One region of the Mangrovibacter sp. MFB070 genome, then DNA from elsewhere that is predicted to be linked to it. Evidence: predicted binding sites of a transcription regulator. Region 1 holds the regulator's gene; each other region holds the start of a gene.
What was found. The regulator PurR, encoded in region 1, represses purine synthesis genes. The targets are predictions, from matches to a motif close to CANGCAAACGTTTGCNTG.
Positions count from the first base shown of each region.

Region 2: the regulator PurR is predicted to act here: its motif matches at 4,635-4,652, upstream of guaD (guanine deaminase).
Region 3: the regulator PurR is predicted to act here: its motif matches at 5,439-5,456, upstream of DT73_RS20290 (7-cyano-7-deazaguanine/7-aminomethyl-7-deazaguanine transporter).
Region 4: the regulator PurR is predicted to act here: its motif matches at 5,108-5,125, upstream of glyA (serine hydroxymethyltransferase).

Region 1 covers NZ_JJMI01000022.1:526,226-533,918, reverse strand. The annotation lists gene DT73_RS11770 (C40 family peptidase) at 306-1,145, shown strand; gene sodB (superoxide dismutase [Fe]) at 1,268-1,849, shown strand; gene DT73_RS11760 (MFS transporter) at 1,914-3,080, opposite strand; gene DT73_RS27075 (YnhF family membrane protein) at 3,352-3,441, opposite strand; gene purR (HTH-type transcriptional repressor PurR) at 3,734-4,759, shown strand; gene punR (DNA-binding transcriptional activator PunR) at 4,756-5,685, opposite strand; gene punC (purine nucleoside transporter PunC) at 5,793-6,983, shown strand; gene cfa (cyclopropane fatty acyl phospholipid synthase) at 7,260-7,693, shown strand, end outside.
Region 2 covers NZ_JJMI01000039.1:221,519-229,211, forward strand. The annotation lists gene xdhB (xanthine dehydrogenase molybdopterin binding subunit) at 1-1,670, opposite strand, end outside; gene xdhA (xanthine dehydrogenase small subunit) at 1,660-3,111, opposite strand; gene guaD (guanine deaminase) at 3,108-4,439, opposite strand; gene ydfG (bifunctional NADP-dependent 3-hydroxy acid dehydrogenase/3-hydroxypropionate dehydrogenase YdfG) at 4,974-5,723, shown strand; gene DT73_RS19240 (GntR family transcriptional regulator) at 5,812-6,501, shown strand; gene DT73_RS19245 (mannitol dehydrogenase family protein) at 6,629-7,693, opposite strand, start outside.
Region 3 covers NZ_JJMI01000044.1:300-7,992, forward strand. The annotation lists partial or broken gene DT73_RS26590 (hypothetical protein) at 1-269, opposite strand, end outside; gene rsmD (16S rRNA (guanine(966)-N(2))-methyltransferase) at 487-1,083, shown strand; gene DT73_RS20265 (DUF1145 family protein) at 1,073-1,342, shown strand; gene DT73_RS20270 (DUF2500 domain-containing protein) at 1,352-1,711, opposite strand; gene DT73_RS20275 (lysoplasmalogenase) at 1,868-2,494, shown strand; gene DT73_RS20280 (zinc/cadmium/mercury/lead-transporting ATPase) at 2,627-4,891, shown strand; gene tusA (sulfurtransferase TusA) at 4,897-5,142, opposite strand; gene DT73_RS20290 (7-cyano-7-deazaguanine/7-aminomethyl-7-deazaguanine transporter) at 5,493-6,158, shown strand; gene DT73_RS20295 (DcrB family lipoprotein) at 6,231-6,791, shown strand; gene DT73_RS20300 (MFS transporter) at 6,802-7,693, opposite strand, start outside.
Region 4 covers NZ_JJMI01000053.1:234,710-242,402, forward strand. The annotation lists gene DT73_RS24200 (nickel/cobalt transporter) at 1-436, opposite strand, end outside; gene DT73_RS24205 (DUF1007 family protein) at 427-1,017, opposite strand; gene csiE (stationary phase inducible protein CsiE) at 1,174-2,457, shown strand; gene DT73_RS24215 (3-phenylpropionate MFS transporter) at 2,454-3,599, opposite strand; gene glyA (serine hydroxymethyltransferase) at 3,737-4,990, opposite strand; gene hmpA (NO-inducible flavohemoprotein) at 5,310-6,500, shown strand; gene glnB (nitrogen regulatory protein P-II) at 6,573-6,911, opposite strand; gene glrR (two-component system response regulator GlrR) at 7,020-7,693, opposite strand, start outside.

The sequences.
Region 1 (7,693 bases):
AAAGGCATTGCTGGTCACAGTAAACAGGCCACAAGACTCTGGCCTGCGGTTTCACCTGGCCGGCAATACCGAAACCGTTAAACATGCCTTAAGGATAACAGTTTTCTCAAACAGAGAATACCCTGCGCCAGGTCAAACACTGGTCAGATAAACGTCATATTGGTTATTTTTTTCGCGTATGAACACAAAACCGTAAGGCAATATAAAAAGATTATTAACATTATCGTTTTATCTATATTAGAATCCTTTGGTTTAATCATTTTCTGGCAGGCAATGCGGCCTGCTTTTTCAGGGGACTCAGACGAGTGGCGCGGATAAGCAAACTCTCTATTTCGTTCTGTGCACTGCTAATAACCTTGCCCTGGACGCCTTTAACTCAGGCGTCGGAACATACCCGCCATTCAGCTTTGCAGAAGGCGCAACACAGCAACGTTATTCCCAAACACAGCAGCAAAAAAACCAGTACCCACAGCACCAAATCCACCAGCCGCAAAACCCACAGTGTTTCGGCTTCTGCAAAAAAAACAGTTACAAAAACCACTAAACACACTACGCGCACCGCTAAAAATCATACCAGAGCCACTGTTCATCAAGGCAAGTCTTCTCACCTGGTGCGCAATGAAGTTCAAATGGAAACGGTGTGGACAGAGCAATGTTCACGGGCACGCAAAGGCCATAAAAAACATTGTGTGAAGGTAAAAACAACACGTCCGTTAGCAACTGCCGCACATAAAAAAGTGTTACGCGCTAAAACTGCGGCAATATCCACCTTAATGAATCAGATTGGCAAACCCTACCATTGGGGGGGAAGTTCCCCACGCACCGGGTTTGACTGCAGCGGTTTGGTCTATTACGCCTACAAAGATTTAGTTAAATTCCATATTCCGCGTACTGCCAATGAAATGTATCACCTGAGAGACGCCGCCCCTGTTGACCGCGGGGAACTACAAAGTGGTGATTTAGTGTTCTTCCGTACTGAAGGCCGGGGTACTGCAGACCACGTAGGTGTGTACATTGGTGGTGGGAAATTTATTCAGTCTCCGCGTAGCGGGCAGGACATCCAGATAACCTCCCTGAGTGAAGATTACTGGCAGCGCCACTATGTAGGTGCACGCCGGGTAATGACACCAAAAACCCTGCGATAAAACCTTGCCTGCCCTTGTTTTGGCAGGCAATGCTTTCTTTTTATTCTAGTTTTATATTGGTAATATAAAACCTTATAAAATGTGTTATTTTTGTTAAGTACACAATAACAAGGAGTGAAGCAATGTCATTTGAATTACCTGCATTACCGTATGCAAAAGATGCGCTTGAACCGCACATTTCTGTGGAAACACTGGAATACCATTACGGTAAACATCATCAAACTTACGTGACCAACCTGAACAACCTGGTTAAAGGTACCCCTTTTGAGGGCAAATCCCTTGAAGAGATCATCTGCTCTTCTGAAGGTGGTGTGTTCAATAACGCAGCACAGGTTTGGAACCACACATTCTACTGGAACTGCCTGGCACCTAACGCCGGTGGCGAACCGACTGGTGCAATCGCTGATGCCATCAATGCTGCTTTCGGTAGCTTTGCTGACTTTAAAGCGAAATTTAACGATGCCGCAGCTAAGAACTTTGGTTCTGGCTGGACCTGGCTGGTTAAACAAGCAGATGGCAGCCTGGCTATCGTTTCCACTTCTAATGCCGGCACTCCGCTGACTGCAGGCGCGACACCATTACTGACTGTTGATGTGTGGGAACACGCCTATTACATTGACTACCGTAATTCTCGCCCTAACTACCTGGAGCACTTCTGGGCTCTGGTAAACTGGGAGTTTGTTGCGAAGAACCTCGCTGCGTAATCGTACTAACAGTAAAAAGCGAAGCCTGTGCTTCGCTTTTTTTGGGGCGGGGAAAAGAATGACTTCAGTCAGTTGTTTCACAAACACGGTTATCCGCCTGGCGGTTAATCAATACCAGTAGCAACCCTGTTGCGGCAACTATAGCCCCCATAACGGGTACAGTACTGTAACCCAGGCCCGCAGTTATTACCCCACCACCAGCTGCTGCCCCCAGCGCATTCCCCAGGTTAAAAGCACCAATATTAACTGATGAGGCAAGACCCGGCGCTTCACTGGCAACACGCATTACTCGCATCTGTAAAGGCGGAACGACGCCAAAGGTTGCCGCCCCCCAAACGATCATCATCAATGCGGCTCCGGCATGGCTTTTACCCACCAGCGGCACCAGTGCCATACTGGCAATCAGCAGCACCAGGAAACCAACCAGCGTGCCAGTAACCGATTTATCCGCTAACCGCCCGCCCCAGTAGTTCCCAATAGAAAAACCAACACCGACCAGCACCAGCATGGCAGTGACAAACCCAGGTGTTGCGCCTGTAATGGTTTCCAGTACCGGGGCAATATAGGTGTACAGCGTGAACATCGCACCGGCACCCAATACCGTTGTAAGCAGTGCCGCCAGTACCTGCGGCCGGGCAAGAACCTTCAACTCCTTCGCCACATCCGGCCTGTGGCCTTTGATACTTGCCGGAATAGTCATAAACAAACTGAACATAGCTACCAGCCCCAGCGCACCGATCCCCAGGAAAGCCATACGCCAGCCAATATACTGCCCAAGCCAGGTTGCCGCGGGCACCCCACCAATATTGGCAATTGTCAGCCCCATAAACATTGTTGCAACAGCGCTGGCCTGCTTATTCGCGGGGACGACACTGGCAGCCACCACAGCCCCAAGTCCAAAAAATGCTCCATGGTTCAGGCTGGTTATCACACGGGCAAACATCAACATGCCATAATCCGGAGCCACAGCAGAAAGCACATTACCCAAAGTAAAAATACTCATCAGAAAAACCAGGGCGTTTCGCCGTGAATAACGAGATAACAACAAGGTCATCAGTGGAGCCCCAACCATTACCCCAACGGCATAGGCGCTAATCAGCATGCCGGCAGCGGGAATCGACACATGAACCCCTTCAGCAATAACCGGCAACAGCCCCATAGGTGAAAACTCAGTGGTACCAATCCCAAAGGCCCCTATCGCCAGGGCAAGTAATGGCAAATTGACTTTCATCACTACCTCAATTTTTAGCCTGCGCAAAAAAGCGCGGGCAAAGACAAAAAAGATGAAAACATGATGTCAGTCACACTTCACTTTGAAAAGTGGCAATAGTGATAATAGAGTTTTGCTAAATGGTAAAGAATCAGTGTGGCAGTAAAGAAAATAGCAGGAAGGGAGAAAGGACAACAGCCAGGCGACAGTGTATTAGCAGGCCCTTAGACAGGCACCAAAACTAACAACGCCATCACCTGAGCGATGCTAACTGCGTGAAGCAGTACAGGCCTTAATGCAGGATGGCAATCAGCGCCGTTGCAACAATCAGACCTAAGGTAATAACAGTCGTAGTCAGTGAATATCTCAATTCAGTTGGCATGATTAATTCCTTATTCCCTGTAAAAAGTGGGTGTAGATCATTTTTACACAGTTTGGCCGTAAAATCCTTAAAGATTTAGTTTGATATGTGCTTTAGCACTTCCACTTTTACTCAATATAAGACAAAATCGCACGCTGACTTATTACGTACCGGCCACTATCCCCTCCTTTTCGTTTAATGTCGCAATCCCGGCATGCTGGCAACCCAATTCGTTGCTTACAGGGGTAAGCCCAGGCAAACGTTTAACCAATTAGTTTTCAGGAGTTTAGGATATGGTCTGGAGTGACATCGAATGGCAACTATAAAAGACGTCGCGAAACGCGCAAACGTTTCCACTACAACCGTATCACACGTTATTAACAAAACGCGTTTTGTTGCGGAAGACACCCGTAATGCGGTGTGGGCAGCAATCAAAGAGCTGCATTATTCACCCAGCGCGGTAGCCCGCAGCCTGAAGGTGAACCACACAAAATCAATTGGCCTGCTTTCTACCAGCAGTGAAGCTCCCTATTTCGCTGAGATTATTGAAGCGGTGGAGAACAGCTGTTTCGCCAAAGGCTACACTCTGATTCTCGGCAATGCGCACAATAACTTTGAAAAGCAGCGTGCCTACCTGTCCATGATGGCGCAAAAGCGTGTCGATGGCCTGTTAGTTATGTGTTCAGAATACCCCCAGGAACTGCTTTCTATGCTGGAAGAGTACCGCCACATTCCGATGGTGGTTATGGACTGGGGTGAAGCACGGGCAGATTTTACCGACTCGGTCATTGATAACGCCTTCGAAGGCGGTTACATGGCTGGCCGGTATTTGGTCGAACGCGGGCACCGGGAAATTGGCGTGATATCAGGCCAACTGGAACGTAACACAGGTTCAGGGCGGCTTTCCGGCTTCATGAAAGCAATGAACGAAGCCGGTATCAATGTCCCTGAGTCATGGATTGTTCACGGCGATTTCGAACCTGAATCCGGCTACAACGCCATGCAGCAAATTCTTACCTGCCCGCAGCGGCCTACAGCTGTGTTTTGTGGCGGAGATATTATGGCGATGGGTGCTATTTGCGCGGCAGACGAAATGGGGCTGCGTGTGCCACAGGATATCTCGATTATTGGGTACGATAACGTGCGCAACGCGCGTTACTTTACCCCGGCACTGACCACCGTTCACCAGCCCAAAGATTCTCTCGGCGAAACGGCATTTAATATGCTGCTCGACAGAATTATCAATAAGCGCGAGGAGTCTCAGACAATTGAGGTTCATCCCCGCCTGATTGAACGCCGTTCAGTGGCCGATGGCCCGTTCAGAGATTATCGCCGTTAATCACCTTGCGGGAGCTGGCCTGGCTCCCGCAACCACTCACTGTTCAGTGTGCTGCTGTCGCCCAGGTAATCCAGTACCCACTGTAAAGCCGGTGAGGCATCACTTTGCCGCCATGTCAGGCAACAAGCCGAGTCCGGGTAAGGGTTTTCAAGTTGCACGCTGACCCATTCCCCGCGGTCAATAAACGGCTGCGCCATATGTGCCGGAACCATGCCGATACCGATGCTGTCACTCAGGCAGGCGAAACCACACTGCCAGTCTGGTACCACTATCCGGCGCTGATTACTGAGTTGCCAGGTTATCCTTTTCGGTAGTTCACGCGATGTATCTTCCAGAACCAGAGACGGCCACTGGCGAAGTATGTCATCACCAATTGCACCGTTTATCTGCGCAAGCGGATGCGATGCCGCAACCACACAGCACCATGCCAGGCTACCCATATCACGAAAGCCGTAACGCCCACCAACAGGCACAGCCTGGGTCGCGCCAATTGCCAGTTCTACCCGGCCATCAGCCAGTGCATCCCACACACCATTGAACACTTCCGGCCGCACATGCAATTCCACATCCTGGAAATGGTGATAAAAATCTTGTACCAACTGACGGGTTCTTGCCGGGCGAACGATGGTGTCAACCGCAATCGCCAGTGAACCACGCCAGCCATTCGCTATTTGCTGGCACTGCAGGCGCGTTTCATGCATTTTTTTGATAACACTGCGGCCCTCCTGCAAAAAACAGCGCCCGGCGGGGGTCAGTTCTACATCTTTATGGCGGCGTTCAAACAGCTCGACCGACAGCCAGGATTCCAGTTGCCGCACCGTATAACTGATTGCCGAAGGGACACGGTGCAACTCCTGTGCCGCACCAGTAAAACTGCCATTACGAGCCACGGCATCCACCACTTCAAGCGCATATTCTGACCACATAACCTGCCTGCAAAATTTTTGAAAGGAACATCCAAATTTTAGCGTTTCACAACGGCGGATGCACTTTTTACACTCACGCCACGAATTTTGTTATATCAGGATTGACCATGAGCGCCTCTCGCCTCTTTATTACCTGGCTTGCCGGACTTAGCATGCTGGGCTTTTTAGCAACCGATATGTACCTGCCTGCATTTAGTGCCATTCAGGTTTCACTGGGGGCTCCCCCGTCGGCCATCAGCGCCAGTTTGAGTGTGTTTCTCGCCGGTTTTGCTCTGGCTCAATTAATTTGGGGCCCGCTTTCTGACCATTTTGGCCGCCGCCCTGTTCTGTTAAGCGGGCTGGTGATTTTTGCACTGAGTTGTGCCGGGATTTTTTTCGTCACTTCGCCAACCGCATTTCTGGTATTGCGGTTTATTCAGGCGGTTGGGGTGTGTTGCGCAACAGTAAGTTGGCAGGCGCTGGTTACTGACCGTTTCTCCGGGCAGCAGGCGAATCGTGTTTTTGCCACTATCATGCCTCTGGTTGCGCTTTCCCCGGCACTGGCTCCTCTTGCCGGTAGCTGGGTACTGCGCCATTTTGACTGGCAGGCGATATTCGCCTGCCTGCTGCTCATCACACTTTTGCTGATTTTACCCCTCTGGCATTACACCAGTGCACAACGCCCACAACGTACAGCGCATTCTCAACCCACCCTTTATTCCTCTTTGCTGCGCCATAAAGGGTATTGTGGGAATGTCATTATTTATGCAGCCTGCTCAGCCAGCTTTTTCGCCTGGCTCACGGGTTCCCCCTTTATTCTTCACCAAATGGGTTATGAGCCTGAAGCAATTGGACTGAGTTACGTACCACAAACTCTGGCTTTTTTGCTGGGCGGTTTTGGTTGCCGTAGTGCACTGAAAAAGTGGCAAGGGCAGCAAATGCTACCCTGGTTGTTGGGGATATTTGCTGTGAGTGTGTCCGCTGTTTTTGGTGTCTCGCTGACCACATCCCCTTCTTTGACCAGCCTGCTGGCACCCTTCTGCCTGATGGCGCTGGCAAATGGTGCAATTTACCCTATTGTCGTTGCACAGGCTCTGCAGCCGTTTTCCCAGGCTGCCGGGCGGGCCGCTGCATTACAAAACGCCCTTCAGTTAGGCTTGTGTTTCCTGGCAAGCCTGCTGGTTTCCATGATGGTATCCACACCCCTGATAGCCACCACCAGCATTATGTTAAGCACACTGGTTCTGGTTTGGGTAGGTTACCAGTTACAGGCAATCGCCATTGCCAAAAACCCTCATCCCGCCGGGTCCTCACGTTAGCGATAATGTCATTTTTTTGTAATTAGCTTGCTAACAATTTTCTATTGAATCACATTTTTACGCGGCATATACTGATATGAGGCTCGGGATACCGGGCCTGCAATCATTTTTCGGGGGCTCTGACTCCCGCTTTCAGATGGCCTGTCGTCAGGCGACCACCTGCTTTTATACCGTGTCCGGTTCCGGGCTTATGTTTTTGCTGTGAGACAATTCACAATGTCAAATTAGCGACTACGCTTTTTTAGTGTCTGCTCACAGTCAGGTGATGGAGAAACTATGAGTTCATCGTGTATAGAAGAAGCCGCGATAAAAGATAATGAATGGTTCCGCATTGTCAGTGAGTTGCTGTCACGTGCGGGTGTCGCGATAAATGGTAATAGTCCTGCGGACATCCAGGTCAAAAATCCTGATTTCTTTAAACGCATACTGCAGCAAGGTTCTTTGGGGCTGGGTGAAAGTTATATGGACGGCTGGTGGGATTGCGACCGTCTTGATCTGTTTTTCACCAAAGTCCTCAGAAATGGTCTGGAAAACCAGGTACCCCATCATTTTAAAGATACTTTGCGTGTTCTGTCCGCTCGTCTGTTTAATCTGCAAAACCGTAAACGTGCCTGGATTGTTGGTAAAGAGCATTACGACCTGGGTAATGACCTCTTCACCCGAATGCTCGATCCTTTTATGCAGTATTCCTGTGGCTACTGGAAAAAAGC
Region 2 (7,693 bases), on a different contig from region 1:
TCGGTCAGGCGTTGTTTCAGGGTTTGGGCTGCAATTTCCGCAGCTTTACCGTTAAGATCAGCCCCGGATGAAGCGGCGGTAGGCGATGTATTGGGAACTTTCCCGGTGCTGGCGGGTGTTACCTGAATGGCACTCAGGGGGATTTGCAGCACCTGCGCCACCACCTGAGCGACTTTGGTATTCAGCCCCTGGCCCATTTCAGTACCGCCATGGTTAAGCTGTACCGTGCCATCGGTGTAAATCAGGATAAGCGCCCCGGCCTGGTTAAGGAAACTTGAGGTAAAAGAGATGCCAAACTTGACTGGCGTCATCGCCAGCCCGCGTTTCAGTACCGGGTTAGTGCGGTTAAAGGTGGCGATATCTGCCCGGCGCTCGGCATACCGGGCACTGTCAACCAGTTGGCTTGTCAGAACATCAGCCAGGTTATGGGTGACCTGCTGCCCATAATGGGTGGTATCACGCCCTGGTGCCCCATAGAAATTACGCTGGCGCACAACAAGTGGATCCAGACCGCATTCACGGGCGATTCTGTCCATGATTTGTTCTATTGCCACCATGCCCTGTGGCCCGCCGAAACCCCGATAGGCCGTATTGGAGGCCAGATTGGTCCGGCAACGGTAACCGGTTATGCGGGCATCGCCCAGGTAGTAAGCATTGTCGGCGTGGAACATCGCCCTGTCGCAAATTGATCCGGACAGATCAAGGGAATAACCACAGTTGGCGGCAAGATCGATATGCACGCCATGCAGGATACCCTCAGTAGTGAAGCCAACATCGTAACGGACAAAAAACGGGTGGCGCTTCCCCGTTATACGCATATCGTCACGCCGTGAAAGGCGCATTTTTACCGGCTTCCCTGTCAGGCTGGCGGCCAGAGCAGCATGGCAGGCAATACCTGCAGCCTGGGTTTCTTTGCCACCAAACCCCCCGCCCATGCGGCGCATATCCACGGTCACTTTATTCATGCTGACACCCAATACCGATGCCACCAGCTTCTGCACTTCAGTAGGATGTTGAGTGGAAGACCACACTTGAACCTGGTTATCTTCGCCAGGCTGTACCACCGCGATTTGCCCTTCCAGGTAAAAATGCTCCTGGCCGCCAATATGGAACTGCCCCTGAATACGCCGGGGTGCCGTATCAAGCGCTTTTGCAGCATCGCCTCGCTGGTGGACATGGGGTGCTTCAACATACAGTTCGCGGGCCAGTGCTTCTTCTACATCCAGCACGGCATCAAGTGGCTGGTAGCGAACCACTGCCGCAAGTGCGCCTGCTCTGGCGGCTTCCTGAGTTTCAGCAGCAACCGTCAGTACCACCTGGCCATGATATTCCACGGTATCTTTGGCAAACAGAGGGTCGCCCGGTGCCAGCGGGCCGATATCCAGCTCACCGGGTACATCCTGCCAGCAAAACACTCTGACCACACCTGGCACTTGGTAACAGGCGTCTGTATCAACGGAAAGAATACGGGCATGAGCGTGTTCACTGAGCACCGGGCATAAATAGAGCATACCCGGTAAGACCAGTCGGTCATCCACATAAGTGGCTTTACCACTTACCTGGTTATCCGCACTTTCATGTTTTTGACTACGCCCGGCGCCCTGGTCAAATGCTTTGAGAAATTGTGTTTTAAGTGCCTGTTCATCCAGGCTGACTGGGTTACCCGACATACTGACTCACCTCCACCAGGTCTGAACCTTGTAGCTGGCTCATGAAATAACGGCGCAATAAATTTTTCGCGACCTGTAAGCGGTAGCCGCTGGTACCGCGAAAATCTGATAACGGCGAGAAATCCTTATCCAGCGCTGAGCGGGCCGCCGCTAATGTGGTTTCTGATAACGGCTTGCCACACAGTGCCGCCTCACAGGCCAGTGCTCTGGCGGGCACGGCCGCCATACCGCCAAATGCCACCCGGGCGGCGGTGATCACACCCTGTTGATGGTGCAGGTTAAATGCGCCAAATACTGTCGAGATATCGTCTTCACGCCGTTTCGACACCTTCCATGCCTGAAATGAAGGTGACACTGTCACTCTTGGAATATGGATGGCACGAATAAACTCTCCGGGAGCCAGCGCGGTTTTGCGGTAATCGAGGAAAAAATCATCCAGTGACAGTTCACGCTGTTGTTCGCCGCACTGCAAAGTCAGGCTGGCCCCCAGAGCCAGTAGCATCGGGGCACCATCGCCAATTGGCGATGCGTTTGCCAGGTTACCGGCAAGCGTTGCCTGGTTACGCACCTGGCAGGAAGCAAAGCGTGTGAGCATCTCACTGAATGCCGGAATGTACCCCTGTAGTTCACGGCCGATGTCCGCCAGGCGGGCTGTTGCCCCCAGAGTTATCATGGTATCCGTCACGGTAATGGTGCTGAGTTCTTTCACATGATTAAGGCTAATCAGCAAGGGTAGCGGGCGGTAAAACTGGGTGATTTGCAATGCCAGGTCTGTTCCGCCTGCCAGTAAATGAGCCTGCGGGTATTGCTGGTACAGGCGGGCAAGGTCTGCAATATTTTTTGGTATCAGGCAACGGTGGCCGTCACCAGCCAATTCGCTGGTAGCGCTCTGTTCTTCAGCAGTAATTTGTGCCAGTTGTTGCGCGATGGCGGCTGAATCTGCCTGAAACTGGTCGTTATCCGGTGACTGGCACAGAGCGTGAGCCGCCTCAATAATTGGCCGGTAACCCGTACAGCGGCACAGATTCCCCCCCAGATGTTGCTCAATCGCGTGGCGGTCTGCTCCGGGGGCATTTTTCTGCAGAGCAAACATCGACATCACAATTCCTGGCGTGCAAAAACCGCACTGGGAACCATGGTGGTCAGCCAGGGTTTGCTGAGCCGGGTGTAACTGCTGCCCGCGCGCCAGGTCTTCCACTGTTATGAGTTGCCGGCCCTGTAACTGGCTTACCAGCATCAGGCAGCTATTTGCTGTTTTCCATACCATTTTGCCTTGTTGCGCCTCGCCAACCACTACCGTGCAGGCGCCGCAGTCACCAGATGCGCACCCTTCTTTGGTACCCGGGCAACCGGCCGGGCCACGCAGCCAGTTCAGTACCGTGGTGTCGGGGTCAATATCTCGCAACGTGGTACGTTTACGGTTATGTAAAAAAGTAATCATGCTGCCACCTCACACTCATCTCTGGACCATACTGCCCGGCCGTTTACCCAGGTTTGCCAGATATTGCGGTCATCCCCCAGAGTCATCAGCACAAATAACCGTTCGTAAATATCCCGGCAGTGGCTGTCGCGCAGGCGCTGCAATGGAGTGGCTTGCGGGTCAAGCACAACGAAATCTGCTTCTTTGCCAGGCATAAAATTGCCAATACAGTTATCCAGATCCAGTGCATACGCCCCGCCCAGAGTGGCGTAGTAAAATGCTTCGCACGCACTGAGGCGAAATGACTGCAACTGGGCTACTTTGTAGGCTTCCCCCAGCGTGCGTAACATGCTGAATGTGGTTCCTGCGCCCACATCGGTTCCCATACCAATACGCACACGTTGTTGCTGGCAACGCTGCAAATTAAACAGGCCACTGCCTAAAAACAGATTAGATGTCGGGCAAAAAGCCACGGCAGATTCAGTACGCTGCAGGCAGTTCCATTCGTCGTCATCAAGATGGATGGCATGAGCAAATACGCTACGACGCCCGGTGAGGTGGTAGCTGTCATAAACGCCGAGGTAATTTTCCTGTTCGGGCCACAGGCTTTTCACCCACTCCACTTCCTGGGTGTTTTCACTTAAATGTGTCTGTAGCCAGGTATCCGGAAATTCTGTACGCAGGCGTTCAACCACCGCCAGCAATTCAGGTGAAGAAGTGGGTGCGAAACGCGGAGTGAGCGCATAGTTAAGCCGCCCTTTTTTATGCCAGCGTGTTATCAGTTCGCGGGTTTGTTGTTCGCTCTGTTCAGGTGTTTCTGTCAGGTAGTCAGGCGCATTACGGTCCATCATAACTTTGCCCGCTATCATGCGCATGCCCAGTTGCCAGGCAACACTAAATAATGCATCCACGGATTGTGGGTGGACCGTGCCAAATACCATTGCCGTGGTAGTGCCGTTACTGAGTAATTGATTCAGGAAAAAAGCCGACATCTGAATGGCATGGGCTTCATTTTCAAACTGGCGCTCAGCGGGAAAGGTATAGGTTTCCAGCCAGCTAAGTAATTGCTCCCCCCAGGCACCTATCATTTCTGTTTGTGGGTAATGCAGGTGGGTATCGACAAACCCGGGCACAATCAGTTTCCCGCGGTAATCAGCCACATCATCAGTGCTGCGCAGCAATTGCCTACCTTCAGACCAGTTGTACAGGCCCACAATATGCCCGTCTTCTATTAATAACAGGCCGTCTTCCAGGTAACGGGCATGCTCAGCGATGGCGGCAGGATCGTCTGAGGGCTGGGTAATATCGAAAAATTGCCCCCGGACAGCCTGAGTATAGTTAACAGCCATAATCAGCCTCTTTAATGAGGGTTACCCCTCTTTTATTATGCAGATGAATTAAATAACCATATCGTCACAGGTAACCTGCAATCAGAGTGCCAATTTTATTTTTATAAATTTCATTTATTATTCATTAGCTTACATATTTTTATTTCATTTGCGCAACTGAAGGCTATTTTCCCCAGGCGCAAACGGTTGCATATTAAAGCAACCGTTTGCCATTTGTTATTTTAGTTTACCAGGCCTGTTTGCCGCACTTTTTCGTGCATCTTCCCTGCACTTTAATGGTTCAGTTGCACCATGAGTGAACACCGGAATGCTGTTGTTATCCGGGCAGAGTTCTCAAGCTTATGTTTCGCGTGCTAAGGTATAGATTCTGTTTCAGGCAGTTGTGTGAGCTTTGCTGGTTACCGAACAATCACTTGCTGTTCAACATGTACCGTGTGTGCAGACAAATCACGATGCTGTATACCGCCAGGGCTGTACCACCGCTGCCTGTTCTGCCATGGGCAAAACCACGCAAAAATGTAGAGGAACATACAGATGCTTATTCTGGTAACAGGCGCAACAGCCGGGTTTGGTGAAGCAATTACTCGTCGTTTTGTGGCTAACGGGCATAAAGTTATTGCTACCGGGCGCCGGGCTGAGCGTTTAAAAGCATTGCAGGACGCCCTCGGCGACAGCGTGCTGACCATTCAACTTGATGTGCGTAATCGTGCAGCGATTGAATCCGCCATCAGCTCGTTGCCAGCCGAATGGCGCGACATTGATGTGCTGGTAAATAATGCCGGGCTGGCCCTGGGTTTAGAGCCTGCACATAAAGCCAGCGCGGATGACTGGGAAACCATGATTGATACCAATACCAAAGGCCTGGTATATATGACACGCGCAGTGTTGCCGGGCATGGTTGAACGTAACCGTGGGCATGTCATCAATATTGGTTCCACTGCCGGTAGCTGGCCTTATGCAGGTGGCAATGTTTATGGGGCGACCAAAGCGTTTGTTCGCCAGTTCAGTCTTAACCTGCGTACCGACCTGAACGGCACCGGGGTGCGGGTAACCGATATTGAACCAGGCCTGGTTGGTGGCACGGAATTTTCCAATGTTCGCTTCAAAGGTGATGACGATAAAGCGGATAAAACCTACCAGAATACGCAAGCCCTGACCCCGGAAGATGTCACCGAGGCTGTCTGGTGGGTTGCCACCCTGCCTGCGCATGTCAATATCAATACACTTGAGATGATGCCTGTCAGCCAGACTTTTGGTGGGTTAACAGTCCATCGCTCAGCCTGATTTTCCCCACCCGGCTTGCCAGCCGGGTATGGGCGAACCGCCAAAAACAGGGTAAAATCATTGGGTTTACTCTAACAAAAGACAAACCATGGCCGCTGAAACGCATCTCAACCCAACCCAACCCGTCAATCAGCAGATATACCGCATTTTGCGGCGCGATATTGTGCACTGCCTGATTCCGCCCGGCACCCCGCTTTCAGAAAAAGAAGTGTCGCTGCGTTTTGATGTTTCGCGCCAGCCGGTACGTGAGGCGTTTATCAAACTGGCAGAAAATGGACTGATCCAGATCCGCCCTCAGCGTGGGAGTTACGTCAACAAGATCTCCCTGAACCAGGTACGTAGTGGCGGTTTTGTCCGTGAAGCGATAGAGCGCGCCGTTGTGCGCCGTGCCGCCACACTGGTGACCGATGCACAGCTTTACCAGTTAGAGCAAAACCTCAACCAGCAGCGCACAGCAATTGACCGCCACCAGCTGAACGACTTTTTCCAACTGGATGACGATTTTCACCAAATTCTTTGTGATGTTGCCCAGTGCCGCCTGGCATGGGAAACCATTGAGAATATTAAAGCGGCAATGGACCGGGTGCGGTTTATGAGCCTTGACCACGTTACGCCTCATGAGATGTTGCTGGAGCAACACTGGGCGATATTCCGGGCGCTGGAAAAGCATGATGAACAACTGGCTGACGAAACCATGCATCAGCACCTGGCTGAGATTAGTGCTTCTGTTTTGCTAATTCGCCAGGAAAACCGCGACTGGTTTACTGAAGAGCAATAAGTCCGTGGAGTGCCTGGCTGGCGTTATTTGAAGATAATTTACTGGCCAGCTGTCTTCCTCTTCCTCCGGGCGTAAAAAACCCGCCGCAGCGGGTTTGGTTGATAAAACATAAATCACTATGCCAGTATCAGGCATTCGCCTGAGCCCAGGCAGCAACCGTCGCTTTTGCGCCATGCGCCAGCAATGAACGCCAGGCCTGGGTAACAGCTTCCACAAAGACCGGGTCCTGAGGTAAATCGGTACCAAAAATCGCGCTTATCCCCAGCAAAGCTTTAACCCGGGAATCATCTTCCGCCGAAGCGGCAGTAGCTTCACGGATAACAGGCAACAGCGGGTCCATTACCTCGATGGGCTGTCCTTGTTCATCTACCTCACCGACATAACGCATCCACCCGGCAACACCTAACGCCAGCAGTGAGAAATCACTGTTATGCGCACGATGCCAGCGAACTGAATCCAGCATGCGTTGCGGTAATTTCTGGCTGCCATCCATCGCAATTTGCCAGGTACGATGGCGCAGTGCCGGGTTGGTGTAACGCTCAATCAATAAATCCGCATAACGCGCCAGGTCCACGCCCTGAACCTGCAGTGTCGGAGCCTGTTCACGCAGCATCAGCGCATGTGCAGCACGGCGATAGTTATCATCACCCATACAGTCGTTAATATGCTGGTAACCGGCAAGGTAACCCAGATAAGCCAGGAATGAGTGGCTGCCGTTAAGCATCCGTAATTTCATTTTTTCAAATGGGATAACGTCATTGACCAGCTGCGCCCCGGCTTTTTCCCATTCCGGGCGGCCTGCGACGAAGTTATCTTCAATCACCCACTGGCGGAAGGGTTCGCAGGCAACCCCGGCCGGGTCAGCAACCCCGGTAATCTGTTCAATTTTGGCCAGCGTATCTGCTGTCACGGCAGGCACAATACGGTCAACCATGGTGCATGGGAAAGTGACGTGCTGCTCAATCCAGCTTGCCAGCGCAGCATCAACCTGGCGGGCATATGCCAGCACAACTTTGCGGGTAACATGGCCATTTTCTGGCATGTTATCGCATGACATCACGCTGAATGGCGCCAGACCGCGCGCTTTGCGTAATGCCAGAGCGGCAACAATCACACCGGCTGCCGATTTCGGTTGTTGCGGGTGGCGTAAATCCTCAGCAATCAGAGGGTTGTCCAGGTTAAGTTCACCTGT
Region 3 (7,693 bases), on a different contig from region 1:
CTTTCTGCCGCTGGCTCTGCCACATTGCGCGCATGTTCATCCTCTGCGGATGTAGCCGCTTCAGGCTCTGCCGCCTGTTCTGTGCCAGGCGCACTTTCACTGGCTTGTAGCGCAGCCGCTGCGTCTTCATCACGGGGGGTTGCGTCCTGCTCAGCAACATCCTGTTTTTGTTCTTCTTCCGCAGCCTTCTGGCCAAAGCCCAGCCAGGAAAACAAGCCACGTTTTTTTTCTTTTGCCATCGGCGACCACACTCCTCGCTGCTGATTCATGGCGATGCCCCGCATGCCATCAGCAGGGACCAAAAATGGAAATAATTGAATGAGACAGTCTATCACTTTCCCGTCGAGTGAGCACTCCGGCAGATGCTATCCGGCAAGCTGCCTGCAAAATGCTGCAGGTTAATGACATCGCCGGAATGGATGGAGGTTTCCCCATTGCGCGCTCGCCGCTAGAATAGCCGCAACATCCTTAAGCTCAGTGCAATTTATGAAGAAAAAACAAACTAACGGCGCCGGCCAGATACGTATTATTGGCGGGCAGTGGCGGGGGCGTAAACTCCCGGTGCCAGACAGCCCCGGCCTGCGCCCCACAACGGACCGGGTAAGAGAGACAGTGTTTAACTGGCTGGCTCCTTACCTGGTAGATGCGCACTGCCTTGATTGTTTTGCCGGAAGTGGTGCACTGGGTCTTGAAGCCTTATCACGCTATGCAGCCAGTGCGACATTGCTTGAGCTGGAACGCGGTGTCGCTGCACAGTTGCAAAAAAACCTGGCAACGCTCAATGCCAGTAACGGTAAAGTGCTGGCGACCAATACGCTGGCACACCTTGCACAACCCGGTTCACCGCACAATATCGTGTTTGTCGACCCTCCGTTTCGTAAAGGGCTGCTGGAAGACACAGTGCAATTACTGGAGCACAATAACTGGCTGGCACCAGACGCTGTGATTTATATTGAGAGCGAATCAGAGCATGGGTTACCCGCAGTGCCTGGTAACTGGGAATTACACCGCGAAAAAACGGCCGGGCAAGTGGCCTATCGCCTGTACTTGCGCAAAGCACAAGGAGAACAGAATGCTGATTAATCTGGGCCGCCTGCTTATGCTCGGTGTGTGGGGGTTTATGGTATTGAACCTGATCCACCCCTTTCCTAAACCGCTGAACTACTTTATGAATGTGGCGATGGTTTTCACGTTTTTTATGCATGGCCTGCAAGTCACTTTGTTGAAAGCAAGCCAGGGTAAAGACTCCCCAAAAATCGGCACATTGCAGCAAACACGCATCTTTTTGTTCGGCGTATTCGAATTGCTGGCCTGGCAAAAGAAACAACAAAAAAAACCATGATGCCTGTATTCAGGGCGCTGGTGTAAATTCCAGAAACCGGGTGCCCTGGTAATGCAACGTGCCCTGGTCGCCAACGGACACGGCGTGGTATTGCTGCGCCGTTACCCGAAAACGTATTTCCACGCCACCCTGTGGGGTACGGAAACCCATCTCATAACGCACAGTATCCGCAGGCGACGAAACTTGTTGTTCGCGTGAACGCCGTTTCGTTACCGGCACTTCCCGCTTACTGGACACCACCATCGTTTTAAGACTGACTGGCGCTCTGTCATTTGCCGCGTCCTGGCGGCGCTGCTGCATGTAACGTAACGAAGCCAGAACCACGATTACCGCAATAACAGCAACGAAAAAAAATGGCGGTTTACTCATACCTTTCCCCAGTGATACAACGAGTTTCAGACTACTCTGTGCTTAGTGGTGTTGTCAGCCAGGCACTTTGCCGCTCAGACTTTAACAAGGAAAGGTCGCACAGGTATATGCGCCAGCCCTTTTTTTAGCCCATCAATCCAGACAGGGAGAGTGACTATGCTTTGGTCATTTATTGCAGTGTGTTTTTCTGGTTGGCTGTATGTTGATGCATCCTACCGCGGCCCTGGGTGGCAGCGCTGGCTGTTTAAACCCGTCACGTTGTTGCTGTTGCTACTGCTGGCCTGGCAAGCCCCCATGTTTAATTTAATGAGCTACCTGGTACTCGCCGGAGTAGTAGCATCCATGGCCGGGGACGCCTTACTGCTGCTACCCACTCAGCGCTTTATTTATGCCCTTGGTGCGTTTTTTCTGTCGCACCTGCTTTATACCGTCTGGTTCGCCAGCCAGATGAGTTTTGGCCTCTGGTGGCCGGTGCCGGTAGTGCTGGCGGTTTTGGGTGCCCTGTTACTGGCAGTTGTCTGGAGCAAATTAGGTGAACTGCGCTGGCCTGTTTGTGCGTTTGTGGGGATGACTCTGGTCATGGTGTGGCTGGCGGCAGAGCTCTACTTTGCCCGCCCGGTGGATACCCGCTTTTCGGCCTTTGTTGGTACCGCGTTGCTGCTAATCAGCCATAGCATCTGGCTATTCAGCCACTTCAGGCGGCGTTTTAGCGCCGACCGCGCAATAACGGCCGCGTTCTATTTTGCCGGGCACTTCCTGATTGTTCGCTCGCTCTATCTGTAAAAATGGCGACGGGAAGGGTAAAGCAGATATTTTCCTTTCCCGTTAGCAACGGCAAACGCATTTTTTACTTGACTCTGGAGTTGACTCCAGAGATTAGCATCCATACAGGCCCTGCTTTTTACCGGAGACTGTATGCGTATCGCACCGCAACCCAATTCACCCCAACGCCAGGTTCCGTCATTGAGTACGGCCCGGCTTAAGCCCATTGCGCCATCGGCAGTACAACCCACCAAAATGTCCTGTTGCCAGGGCGAAACGGCCTGTTGTACCGCAACGCCGCATGCCGAAGCCACAACCAGCAAAATGCAGGCAGCCAGCCAGCGTTTTCAATGGCGAGTGGAAGGAATGGACTGCGCGGCCTGTGCCAGAAAAGTTGAAACAGCCGTACGCCAGCTAACGGAAGCGAAACAGGTGCAGGTTGTGTTCGCCAGTGAAAAACTGGTTGTGGATGCCGACAGCGATATTCGTAGTCAGGTTGAGCGTGCGGTCAATAACGCAGGCTACCGTTTGCACAGCAATACCCAGCCGGTTGTGCCAACGCACACATGGCGCGATTACCTGCCACTGTTGGCGTTAACTGCCATGATGCTCTGCAGTTGGGCTGTTCGCGCATTTTCCCCCACAGCCGGGCAAGTGGCCTTTATCCTGACCACGCTGGTTGGCCTGTGGCCAGTTGCCCGCCAGGCACTGAAATCCATAAAAACCGGCAGCCCATTCAGTATTGAAACCCTGATGACTGTTGCGGCCCTCGGGGCGTTATTTATTGGCGCTACAGCTGAAGCTGCCATGGTCCTGTTGCTGTTTATGCTGGGCGAACACCTGGAAGGTTACGCTGCACAACGGGCACGCAGTGGTGTCAGTGCGCTGATGGCGTTAAAACCCGATACCGCTACGCGCCTGCGAGATGGGCAGCGGGAAACCGTTCCGGCAGAATCGTTGCGCCCTGGCGATATTATTGAAATCGCCGCAGGTGGGCGGCTTCCGGCTGACGGTACATTAAATGATGACATCGCCAGCTTCGATGAAAGTGCGCTCACTGGCGAATCTGTTCCTGTCGTTCACCGGCAATATGATGTGGTGCCAGCGGGCAGTACCAGTGTAGAAAACCGGGTAACACTCACTGTTGTATCCCGCCCGGGGGAAAACGCCATCGACCGGATCCTCAACCTGATTGAACAGGCGGAAAGCCGTAAAGCGCCAGTTGAGCGTTTTATTGACCGCTTCAGCCGGGTTTACACACCACTGGTTATCCTGCTGGCACTGCTGACAACCTTACTTCCGCCTTTGCTGTTTGCCGCACCCTGGCAGGAATGGATTTATAAGGGGCTGACCCTGCTATTAATTGGTTGCCCCTGCGCGCTGGTTATTTCCACCCCGGCCGCCATTACCTCTGCGCTGGCGGCTGGTGCACGTTTTGGCGCTTTGATTAAAGGCGGTGCAGCACTGGAGCAACTGGGTACAGTACGCCATATCGCCTTTGATAAAACCGGAACATTAACCCTGGGCAAGCCATCCATTGTTCACACTGAAACCTGCGCCGAAATCAGTGAAAATGAATTGTTGCGGCTGGCCGCAACTGTTGAACAAGGCGCCACTCATCCACTGGCACAGGCAATTGTTACCGCCGCCCAACAAAAGCAATTGGCACTTCCCGAAGCCCTGAATCAGCGAGTGGTTCCGGGTAAAGGGATTCAGGCACAGATTAACAGTGAAGATTATTTCCTGTGCGCGCCAGATGCCGCACCCGATGGCGTACTCACGCCTCAACAGCGTGCAGCCATTACCGACCAGGAAACGGCCGGGAGAACATTGATTCTGGTGGTGGCACTCACTTCCCGGCAATTACTGGGCTACTTTGCCCTGCAGGATACCCTGCGCCCGGATGCCCGGGATGCCATTGCCAGGCTTCAGGCTATGGGGATCCGTGGCACGATGTTAACCGGTGATAACCCACGGGCGGCGGCAGCAATTGCCAGGGACACCGGGCTTGAATTTCAGGCTGGTTTACTACCTGCAGATAAAGTGGCGGCGGTAGCGCGTTTGCGTGAGCAGGGCGCAATCGCCATGGTAGGAGATGGTATCAATGACGCTCCGGCAATGAAGGCCGCAACGACAGGTATTGCCATGGGTAACGGAACCGATGTCGCACTGGAAGCCGCGGACGCAGCCATAACGCACAGCAACCTGGGTGCTTTACCCGACATGATTCGCCTGGCACGTTCTGCGCACAACAATATCCGCCAGAACATCACCCTCGCCCTTGGCCTGAAAGGTATTTTTCTGGTCACCAGTTTATTGGGAATAACCGGGTTGTGGCTGGCGGTACTGGCCGACTCAGGCGCCACAGCGCTGGTGACATTAAATGCCTTGCGGCTGTTACGCCAGCGCGCCCGGTAACAGAATCAGTGTTGTTTACGCAGCAGGTAGCGGTAGGGCAAAGTTTCTGTGCTCTGGGCTACCAGCTCGTGTTCCATGAAACGGCAAAAACCGGGGATATCGCGAGTGGTTGCCGGGTCATCAGCCAGAATCAGCAATGTTTCACCGGGTTGCATGCCACGCACCGTTTTGCGCACCATCATCACCGGTTCCGGGCAACGCAGCCCCTGCGCATCAAGCATGTGGTCAGGGCTGGAAAACAGATTCGACATAGTTTTCTCTAAAAAGTCATAAAACCAGGCAGATGATAAGCCCGTGTATCTCACCCGGCTATCATGGGGTTTTAAAAGAACAGAACGGGAAACCAGGGTTCCTGATTCGCCATTTATTACCATGTACCTTACGGCAAAACCGCGCGAGCCTCTGCCTGTAAGAACCAACCGCTCTAGTTTACGCAGAGCACACGGTAGCGCAAGCAGCGTGAACGATTGCGTTAAAATTAACCATTGCAAAACCTGTTCAACTGCGTATCATTCGGCGGTTTTCATCGCTATGGCGCATATCGTGCCAGGCAAACCAGTGACTGGGTTCCCTCACCCCAGCAAACAAAAAGGTGACATTGATGATTCGTTTTACCGCAATCCAGCGCATGCATGCGCTTTTTTGGCTTTCGTTGTTCCACCTGCTGGTGATTACCTCCAGCAACTACCTGGTACAGCTCCCGGTTTCCGTGTTTGGTTTTCACACCACATGGGGCGCCTTCACGTTCCCGTTTATTTTTTTGGCAACCGACCTGACCGTGCGTATTTTTGGCGCGCCGCTGGCCCGCCGGATAATCTTTGCCGTGATGGTTCCCTCATTGCTGATTTCCTATGTTATCTCCTCGCTGTTTGCCGATGGTACCTGGCAAGGGGTTAGTGCGCTGGGGCATTTCAATCTGTTCGTTGCCCGTATTGCTGCCGCGAGTTTTATGGCTTACGCCCTGGGGCAAATTCTGGATGTTCATGTCTTTAACCGCCTGCGCCAAAGCCATTACTGGTGGCTGGCACCCACTGCATCCACCTTTTTAGGCAATATCAGCGATACCCTGGCGTTTTTCTTTATTGCGTTCTGGCACAGCCCGGATCCGTTTATGGCACAACACTGGGTCGAAATCGCACTGGTAGACTACAGCTTTAAGGTTCTTATCAGCATGGTCTTCTTCTTGCCAGCCTACGGTGTACTGCTCAATGTGGTGTTGAAAAAGCTGGCAGACAAATCTGATTTAGCCGTGTTGCAAGTCCATTAAGGGACGCGCTTTTTTCTTGTGGTAAACTGGCCGGATAGCCGTCATGGCTGTTTAACTTAAAGGAAGATGTCAATGCGCAACCTGGTAAAATATGTCGGTATCGGCCTGCTGGTCTGTGGGCTGGCAGCTTGTGACAATAAAGACAGCAATACGCCAACAGCGAATAATGCTGACCAGAGTCAAAAAGCACAGAGCAACACGGTCTCGTTACTCGAAGGCAAGCTGAATTTCACCTTACCGGCGGATATGAGCGACCAGAGCGGGAAACTGGGCACGCAGGCTAATAATCTGCATGTGTACTCAGATCCAACCGGCCAGTCCGCAGTCATTGTTATTGTGGGCGATAAGAGTGTGGATGCACTGGACGTACTGGGCAAGCGCCTGGAAGATGAACAACGTGACCGCGACCCGCAACTGCAGGTTGTCGCCAACAAGTCTGTCGAATTGCACGGGCACACTTTCCAGCAACTCGACAGCATTATCTCCGCGAAAGGCCACACAGCCTGGTCTTCTGTTCTGCTGGGCAATGTGGACAATAAACTGGTCACCATGCAGGTAACCCTGCCTGCGAACGATCAGCAGCAATCGCAGGTTGTTGCGAATAATATTATCGGCAGTGTTGAAGTGAAATAACGCCTTACAATTAACCGGCCTGTAATGCGGGCCGGTTTTTCATCCGCCAGGTTAACAACAACCCAATTCCCGCCAACCCGGCAGCACCAAAGTAGATAGCCGGAACCCCCGCCCATGCCATCACTAACCCGGCAAGTGGCCCGGTAATCCCCAAAGACATATCCATAAATACGGTATAGGTTGCCAGCGCACTGCCCTGGTTTTGTTGCGGCACGGCTTTAACGGCCACCACACCCAATGAAGGAAACACCAGCGAGAACCCGGCACCCGCCAGTAACGCTCCAGTATTCGCCACCCAGGGGGACATTGAGAACCCTACCAATACTAAACCAACAATCTCCATGCTCAGGCAGCACATTGCGACAAACACGCCACCCCGGCGGTTAATGGCATTGGGAAATAACAGCCGCGTCCCCACAAACGCGCCACTGAACAATGTCAGGGCGAAGGCGGCATCAGACCACCCTTTAGCTTGGAAAAACAGTGTAATGAAAGTGGCGATAACCCCAAAGCCTGCCGACCCCAGAGCCAGCACCAGGCCATACACCCATACTTTGCCCAATACAGCACGAAACGGCAGTGGCTTGCCTTTACTGGCCTTCACATGAGGGCGAGGAAGCGCCAGCAAAATTGCCAGCAATGCCACACCCATAATCACCAGGGACAGCAGCAATAAACCGCCCTGGTGGTAAATCCACACACCAAGCGGAGCACCCAGCGCCATCGCACCGTAAGTGGCAATACCATTCCACGAAATCACTTTGCCTATTTGCGCCGAACCCACCACCCCCACGCCCCACAACGTTGACCCTGTACCAGCAAAACTTTGCCCAAGGCCGAGAATAACCCGCCCCAGGCACAATGCGGCAAGGCTCACGGCAGGCAGGTGTTCAAGGTTAGCG
Region 4 (7,693 bases), on a different contig from region 1:
TGTAATGAAGCTGGCGCGATGGCAGCCCCAACAAATAGAGAACCACAAAAACCAGCATCACAGCGACCAGGCCCTGCAGCAAAGAAGCCGCCAGTGTCATACGCAGGCTGGTTTTTAGTTTTGCAGGGTTTGTTGCCAGCCATGTCGCAATAACCACTTTCCCATGCCCCGGCCCCAGCGCGTGCAAAACCCCATATAAGAAACTCACGCCAACCAGCATAACGCCGGACTTAACAGGCGTACTGGCGATACCCCGCAATAGTTGGCTCACCAGTTGATTCAGTTCCCGTTGCCAGGCAGCACTTTGCAACAACACTAGTGACCAGTTAGCCCACAACCAGGCGCAGGCAACCACCAGACCAATAACAAAGACGAATAACGGCCAGAGATCTCTGCCCCGGACCTTTTGGCTGCGTGGGGTGAAGATCAAGGACATGTCACCTCCACTTTTTGGGCAAAATGCTCGCCTAAAGCCAGGTCTTCGTCTGGTACAGACTGGTTATCCAGCGATAACGCCCAGGCCCGCATATCAGCATCGGGTTTGGGGGTTTTTACTGCAACTTTACACTCGCCAGGCCAGGTGACATCGCTGTCTTTCACCCAGGACATGTCTACATAGTAGGTTGGATCATAGGTTTGCAGGCGAAAGGTGTGCCCGGCAAGCGCTAAAGGTGTATCCGGCACGAGCGTGAAAGACAACACAGCTTTGTGCCCTGTTTTATACAGCTTCCCGCTATCTGGCCCGGCCTGCAATTTCACCGGTTTTTGGTCATACCACAACGTGGTGAAATAGTGCTGCTGGCGAATCGTGTCCATAACTTCCTGCGCCAGTTTCTGCCACACTGCATCACCTTCAGGTGCTTCGCCTGCGTCGTATAGCAAGTCGGCCGATGTTACTTCATCCATCTCCCAGCGCATTTGCAGACTGGATAACTGTGTGTCGCCCACCGCATGAGTTTGAATATCAATAAAACTATGGGGATGAGCCAGAAGCGGGCCAGTACAGGTCAACGTCATAAGTAAAATCCATTTATATTTCATGGCGTTTCTCAAAACAGAGTTCCTCAACATAAAATTTTGTGAGCCAGTCAAAATTCCGCGGATAAAAACGTATCTGGCTGCCTGACAGCGTATATGCTTAAGTTTACTTAATGTATCTTCAGGAGAGGCAGCATGACAACAACGACGCCAGCGCCAGCAAAAACAGTGCTTACGCGTCAGCAACGCCAGTGCCAATTGTTGTTATTGCTACTGCTCTCAGAACAACATTTCACAGCGGAATTACTTAGTACCATTAATGATACTGATATAGAAACACTGCATAGCGATATTGCTGATACACATGAAGAAATTCATGCCTGCCACCGGTTAGCTATCCGCCCGCAAACTACAGGCGGCTACATTATTGAAGGAACCAGCCTCGACAAACAACTGTGCCTGTTCCACTGGTTAAGGCGTGCATTGCGTATCTCACCGGGCTTCGTCGAAAACCAGATTATTCCCCGTGTTAAAGCAGGCCTCAAACAGCAAGGCATCACACGCGCTTTATACGATGAAATGAATCTGCATGCATTAGTCTCGCTAAGTGCCCGCCGCCTGAACCGGCAGTTCAGCGAGCGTGATGAGCGTTTTTTGCGATTCTGGCTACTCTACAGCCTGCATCACCAGTTGGCAGCCTGTTTACCTGAATTTAATCGCCTCCAGCGTGAATGGATTGAAAGCCGTAGTGAGTTTTCAGCAGCCAGTGAAGTATTCGAACATATCAGCCGGCAATTATCAGTTCCACTGCACAGCGGCCATTCTCACCTGCTGGGTTTTATCTTTTCTTTACTGAAAATCCCCGATCCGGTCTGCATAACAGGCCAACATGAAGAGCAATTACATTTCGCAATCCGGCGGATGATCCATGATTTTCGCACCCAAACAGGCCTGCACTTTAGTGATGAAGAAGGCCTGCACCGGCAGTTGTATATTCACCTGTTTCAGGCACTGGAACGAGTGATACTGGGAATTGGTATTGAAACCAACCTGCCTGACGAGATTGTGCGCCTGTACCCACGGTTAATTGGAACAACACAACAAGTGCTGCAACCGTTATCCGGGCAGTACCAACTGCATTTCTCCGCCCAGGAAACAGGGTTGATTGCCGTGATTTTTGGGGCATGGCTCATGCAGGCTGATGCATTACATGAGAAACAAGTACTGTTACTGACGGGTGATAACCCACCACGCGAAAAAGAGCTGGAAAAACAGGTGCGGGGACTAACGCTGTTACCGTTAAATATCCAGTACCAGACGGTTCAGGCCTTTCACCACGAGGGCACACCAGGGGAAATTGACCTGGTGATAAGCCCATATGAAACACATTTTCCGCTGGTATCGCCCCCGCTGATTCACGCGGTGGAACCTTTAACACTCCACCAGCAGCAACGTATCCGCGCGATTCTCGAAGGTTAAGGCTGGTTAGCTACCGGGCGTGCCGGGCGGATAAATATTGCCGGGAAGGCGACAGCCGCCATTACCCAGAACATCCCCGCGCCCAAATGCTGGTACAGGAAACCGGCAAACAACGTCATTAGCGCGATACTTCCCCCCATTGCCACTGCCGAATAAATAGCCTGCAGGCGAATTACTTCTGCGCCCTGACGTGCCGAAATATACCGCATAGCCGCCAGGTGGCAGACGGTAAAGCTGCCGCAATGCAGTACCTGCGCCACCAGTAAAAAAGGCAAAGCGGTAGTTTCAGCAATAATTGACCAGCGAATGACACCACAGAATGCCGAAAGTAGTAACAACTGGCTGGCACTCCAGCGGCGAAATAGGCGATTGCTTAATGCAAAGATGACAATTTCCGCCACCACGCCCAGCGACCACAAATACCCGACAGTCGCGGCAGAATAACCGGCATCTTTCCAGTAAATAGCACTGAAACCGTAATAAGCGGCATGTGCGCCCTGCAACAGTGACACACAGGCAATAAAACGCCATGAGCGTACAACCAGGGCCCACCACCCGGCAAAGCCAGTATGATCCTGCTGGCGTAACGCCCCCTGAGGCATGACAGACGGGCGAAGCATCATCCCAGCCACCATTGCTCCGGTACCTGACATCAGCAGTACCAGAATCACATCTGACTGATACAAACTAACCAGTTTTCCTGTCAGTGCAGAGCCAATAACAAATGCCAGAGACCCCCACAGGCGTACCCGGCCATAATCCAGAGGGAACTGCCGTTGCCATGTTCCGGCGAGGGAGTCAGTCAGGGGAACCAGTGGCGAGAAGAAAACGTTGAACCCGACCATGACCAGTAACAACCAAACCACCTGGTTTCCTGCCCAAAAACCGAGTGCACAGAAGAAGGTCAGAGAGGCCAGCAGGCGCAGAGCAAAAACCAGACGGGAAGGATCGTTAACACGCGGAGCCAGCAACAGGCTTCCCAGAAAGCGGGCAACCAGCCCACACCCCAATAATAAACCTATGGTGTCGGGCTTCAGCCCGCGGCCTTCAAGCCAGACACTCCAGAAGGGGAGGAAAATACCGTAACTGAAAAAATAGGTGAAATAACTGAGCGCCAGCCAGCGCGTAGACTGCATAACCATTCTGCCTCCCTGTGCAAGGGCGATAGTTTCGCTGAGGGGCACCTGGCATGCAAGTAGTAATTAACAGCGTGATAACACATAAAAAAACAGGCCGACTGTGCGGCCTGTTGTATGCATTTTAACAAGGTAATACGGAATTATGCGTAAACCGGGAAACGTGCGCAGATTGCCAGTACGTTTTGTTTGATACGCTCAATGGTGGCTTCATCGTTAAGATTATCCAGCACATCACACATCCAGCCTGCCAGTTCACGCACTTCGGCTTCTTTAAAGCCACGGCGAGTCACCGCAGGTGTACCAACACGGATACCGGAAGTCACGAACGGGCTCTTCGGATCGTTCGGCACACTGTTTTTGTTTACGGTGATATTGGCACGGCCCAGAGCAGCATCGGCATCTTTACCAGTGATCTCTTTATCGACCAGATCCAGCAGGAACAGATGGTTATCTGTGCCACCAGAAACCACTTTATAGCCACGAGACAGGAATACAGACACCATCTCTTTCGCGTTTTTAGCAACCTGTTGCTGGTAAGTTTTGAACGCAGGTTCCATGGCTTCTTTCAGCGCCACGGCTTTACCGGCAATCACATGCATCAACGGACCGCCCTGCCCACCCGGGAACACAGCAGAGTTGAGTTTTTTATACAGCTCTTCGCTGCCGTCTTTCGCCAGAATCAAACCACCGCGCGGGCCAGCCAGCGTTTTGTGGGTAGTGGTTGTTACGACGTGTGCGTGAGGAACCGGGTTCGGGTAAACGCCTGCAGCGACCAGGCCTGCTACGTGTGCCATATCAACAAACAGATAAGCACCAATGCTGTCAGCGATTTCACGCATTTTCGCCCAGTCAACCACACCGGAGTAAGCGGAGAAGCCACCGATGATCATTTTGGGTTTATGGGTTTCTGCCTGTTTGGCTAAATCAGCGTAGTCAATATGGCCGGTTTCATCGATGCCATAAGGCACGATATTGTACAGTTTGCCCGAAAAGTTAACCGGTGAACCATGAGTCAGGTGACCACCGTGAGCCAGGTTCATACCCAGCACTGTGTCGCCCGGTTGCAGCAATGCGGTGTAAACGGCAAAGTTTGCCTGAGAACCTGAATGAGGCTGAACGTTAGCGTAGTCCGCGCCGAACAGTTCTTTAGCACGGTCAATGGCCAGTTGTTCTACGATATCTACGTATTCACAACCACCGTAGTAACGTTTGCCAGGGTAGCCTTCTGCATATTTGTTGGTTAACTGGGAACCTTGTGCCTGCATAACGCGCGGGCTGGTGTAGTTTTCGGAGGCGATCAGCTCAATGTGTTCTTCCTGACGCACTTTCTCTTGCTCCATCGCCTGCCAAAGTTCGGCATCATAATCGGCAATGTTCATTTCTCGCTTTAACATCCGCATCTCCTGACTCAGCTAACGGTAAAAAATATACTGCTTTAGGGGACCCTTGTGGGCAACGGGCAACAGTTTAAACCGATTCACAGAGGGAAGATAGAGGCTTACGGAGGTTTTTACGCAAACGTTTGGCATCGCGCCACACAAGGCTTTCAACAAAACAATTACATGCATAAAGAACAGGATATTTTCTCAACATGTCGTGCATGTTATTTCATCTTCGCCCTCGCTTTGTCCAGCAAAAAATAGCCATTTACAACATCACGGCTTATTTTATAAGATGCATATAAAATACATGTTATAAAAAAGAGACAATCTTATGATCGACGCAAAAACCATCGCGATTGTGAAATCCACCATTCCAGCTGTTGTTGAAACCGGACCGGCGCTGACAGCTCACTTTTACCAGCGCATGTTCAACCATAACCCTGAACTCAAAGAAATATTCAATATGAGCAATCAGCGTAATGGGGACCAGCGTGAAGCGCTGTTCAATGCAATTTGCGCCTGGGCCAGCCACCTGGAAACACCGGAGGTTCTGGCCAGCGCTGTTGAGAAAATCGCCCAAAAACACACCAGTTTCAGTATTCAGCCTGCGCAATATGACATCGTGGGTTATCACTTACTGGCAACACTCAAAGAAATGCTCAACCCGGGGCAGGATGTGCTGGATGCATGGGGAAAGGCTTACCAGGCGCTGGCCGGGATATTTATTCGCCGCGAAGCTGCAATCTACCAAAGTAACCAGAATCAGGATGGCGGTTGGCAAGGTACACGCCCTTTCCGCCTTGTCGCCAAAATACGTGAAAGTGAAACCATTACCGGTTTTAAATTTGCCGCCGCAGATGGTGGCCCCGTAATGCCTTACCTGCCGGGCCAATATACGGCGGTATGGATCAAACCTGCTGGTTTTGAGAACCAGGAAATCCGCCAGTATTCCCTGACCCACCAGCCTGACGGGCAACACTACAGTATTGCTGTTAAGCGTGACGATAAAGGGCTGGTTTCTCGCTGGCTACATGATTGCGCTGAGCCCGGTGATATTATCCACCTGGCTCCTCCGGCTGGCGATTTTTACCTTGATGTTACCCCCCAGACCCCGGTGAGCTTAATTTCAGCGGGTACCGGGCAGACCCCATTGCTCTCCATGCTGGGCTCACTGGCCCGGGGCGAACACCAGGCCCAGGTTAACTGGTTTCATGCGGCAGAAAATGGGCGCCGGCATGCATTTGCGGGCCAGGTAAACCATACCGGTGCACAGTTGCGCCACTTTACGCAGCAGGTATGGTACAGCAAACCTGAGCAGACAGATGCCATAGAGACAGGCAGCATTAAAGCAGGCCATATGGACCTGACCCCGTACATCTCCAGCCTGAACGACCCACAAATGACCTGGTGGTTGTGCGGCCCGGTTGGGTTTATGCAATTTATTGCCCGGCAGTTAGTGGATAACGGTGTTAATGCCGAACGCATTCACTACGAATGCTTTGGCCCGCATAAAGTGCTGTAAATACAAAAAGCCCTCGCACATTGCGAGGGCTCAGAACAGCGGTGATTCAGTAAATGCCGGCGCTGATGATTATCAGATTGCAGCGTCGTCTTCTTCACCAGTACGGATACGTACTACGCGTGCCACGTCGAACACAAAAATCTTGCCATCACCAATTTTACCGGTCTGAGCAGTGCGTGTAATGGTATCAACACACATATCAACCAGGTCGTCAGTCACGACAATTTCAATTTTAACTTTCGGCAGGAAATCCACCATGTATTCAGCGCCACGGTAGAGCTCTGTATGGCCTTTTTGGCGGCCAAAACCCTTCACTTCGGTGACCGTCATCCCTGTGATGCCCACTTCAGCCAGAGCTTCACGCACATCATCCAGTTTGAACGGTTTAATAATCGCATCAATCTTTTTCATGGTGGTTCCTTAAAACGCCACGCAGGGGAGGCAACAACGAACAGCATAAGCGGGCGCTAACGGTAACACATACCGGGTAGGCAGCGGTACGTAAATGCGCCAAAAAAATCATGCACCTTTAAAATCGCTGGCGTCCAGTTCGTGGCGGGCCAGTAACTTATAAAACTCAGTACGGTTACGCCCGGCCATTCGCGCAGCCTGAGTAACATTCCCTTTGGTTATTTGCAGTAACTTGCGCAAGTAATTGAGTTCAAACTGGCTACGGGCATCTGCAAATGTTGGCAGTGCTGTATTTTCCCCTTCCAGCGCCTGAGCGACAAGTGCTTCATTAATCACCGGCGCGGCCGTCAGCGCCACGCACTGCTCAATCACATTCACCAACTGCCGCACATTCCCCGGCCATGCAGCCGCAACCAGCAATTTCATGGCTTCGGTTGAGAAACGGCGAACAAAAGGTTTATTACGGCCAGCAGCCTGGCGCAGCAGGTGGTTTGCCAACAAGGGAATATCTTCAGGGCGGGCCTGTAGCGGCGGTATTTTCAGGCTGACAACATTCAGCCGGTAGAACAAATCTTCCCGGAACTCACCCAGCTCCATCGCTTTAGGCAAGTCACGGTGTGTGGCAGAAATAATACGCACATCTACAGCAATATCGCTGTTGCTGCCTAACGGGCGCACCTGGCGCTCCTGAAGCACCCGCAGTAATTTAACCTGCAATGCCAGTGGCATATCGCCTATTTCATCAAGAAACAGTGAACCACCCTGAGCCGCCTGAAATAACC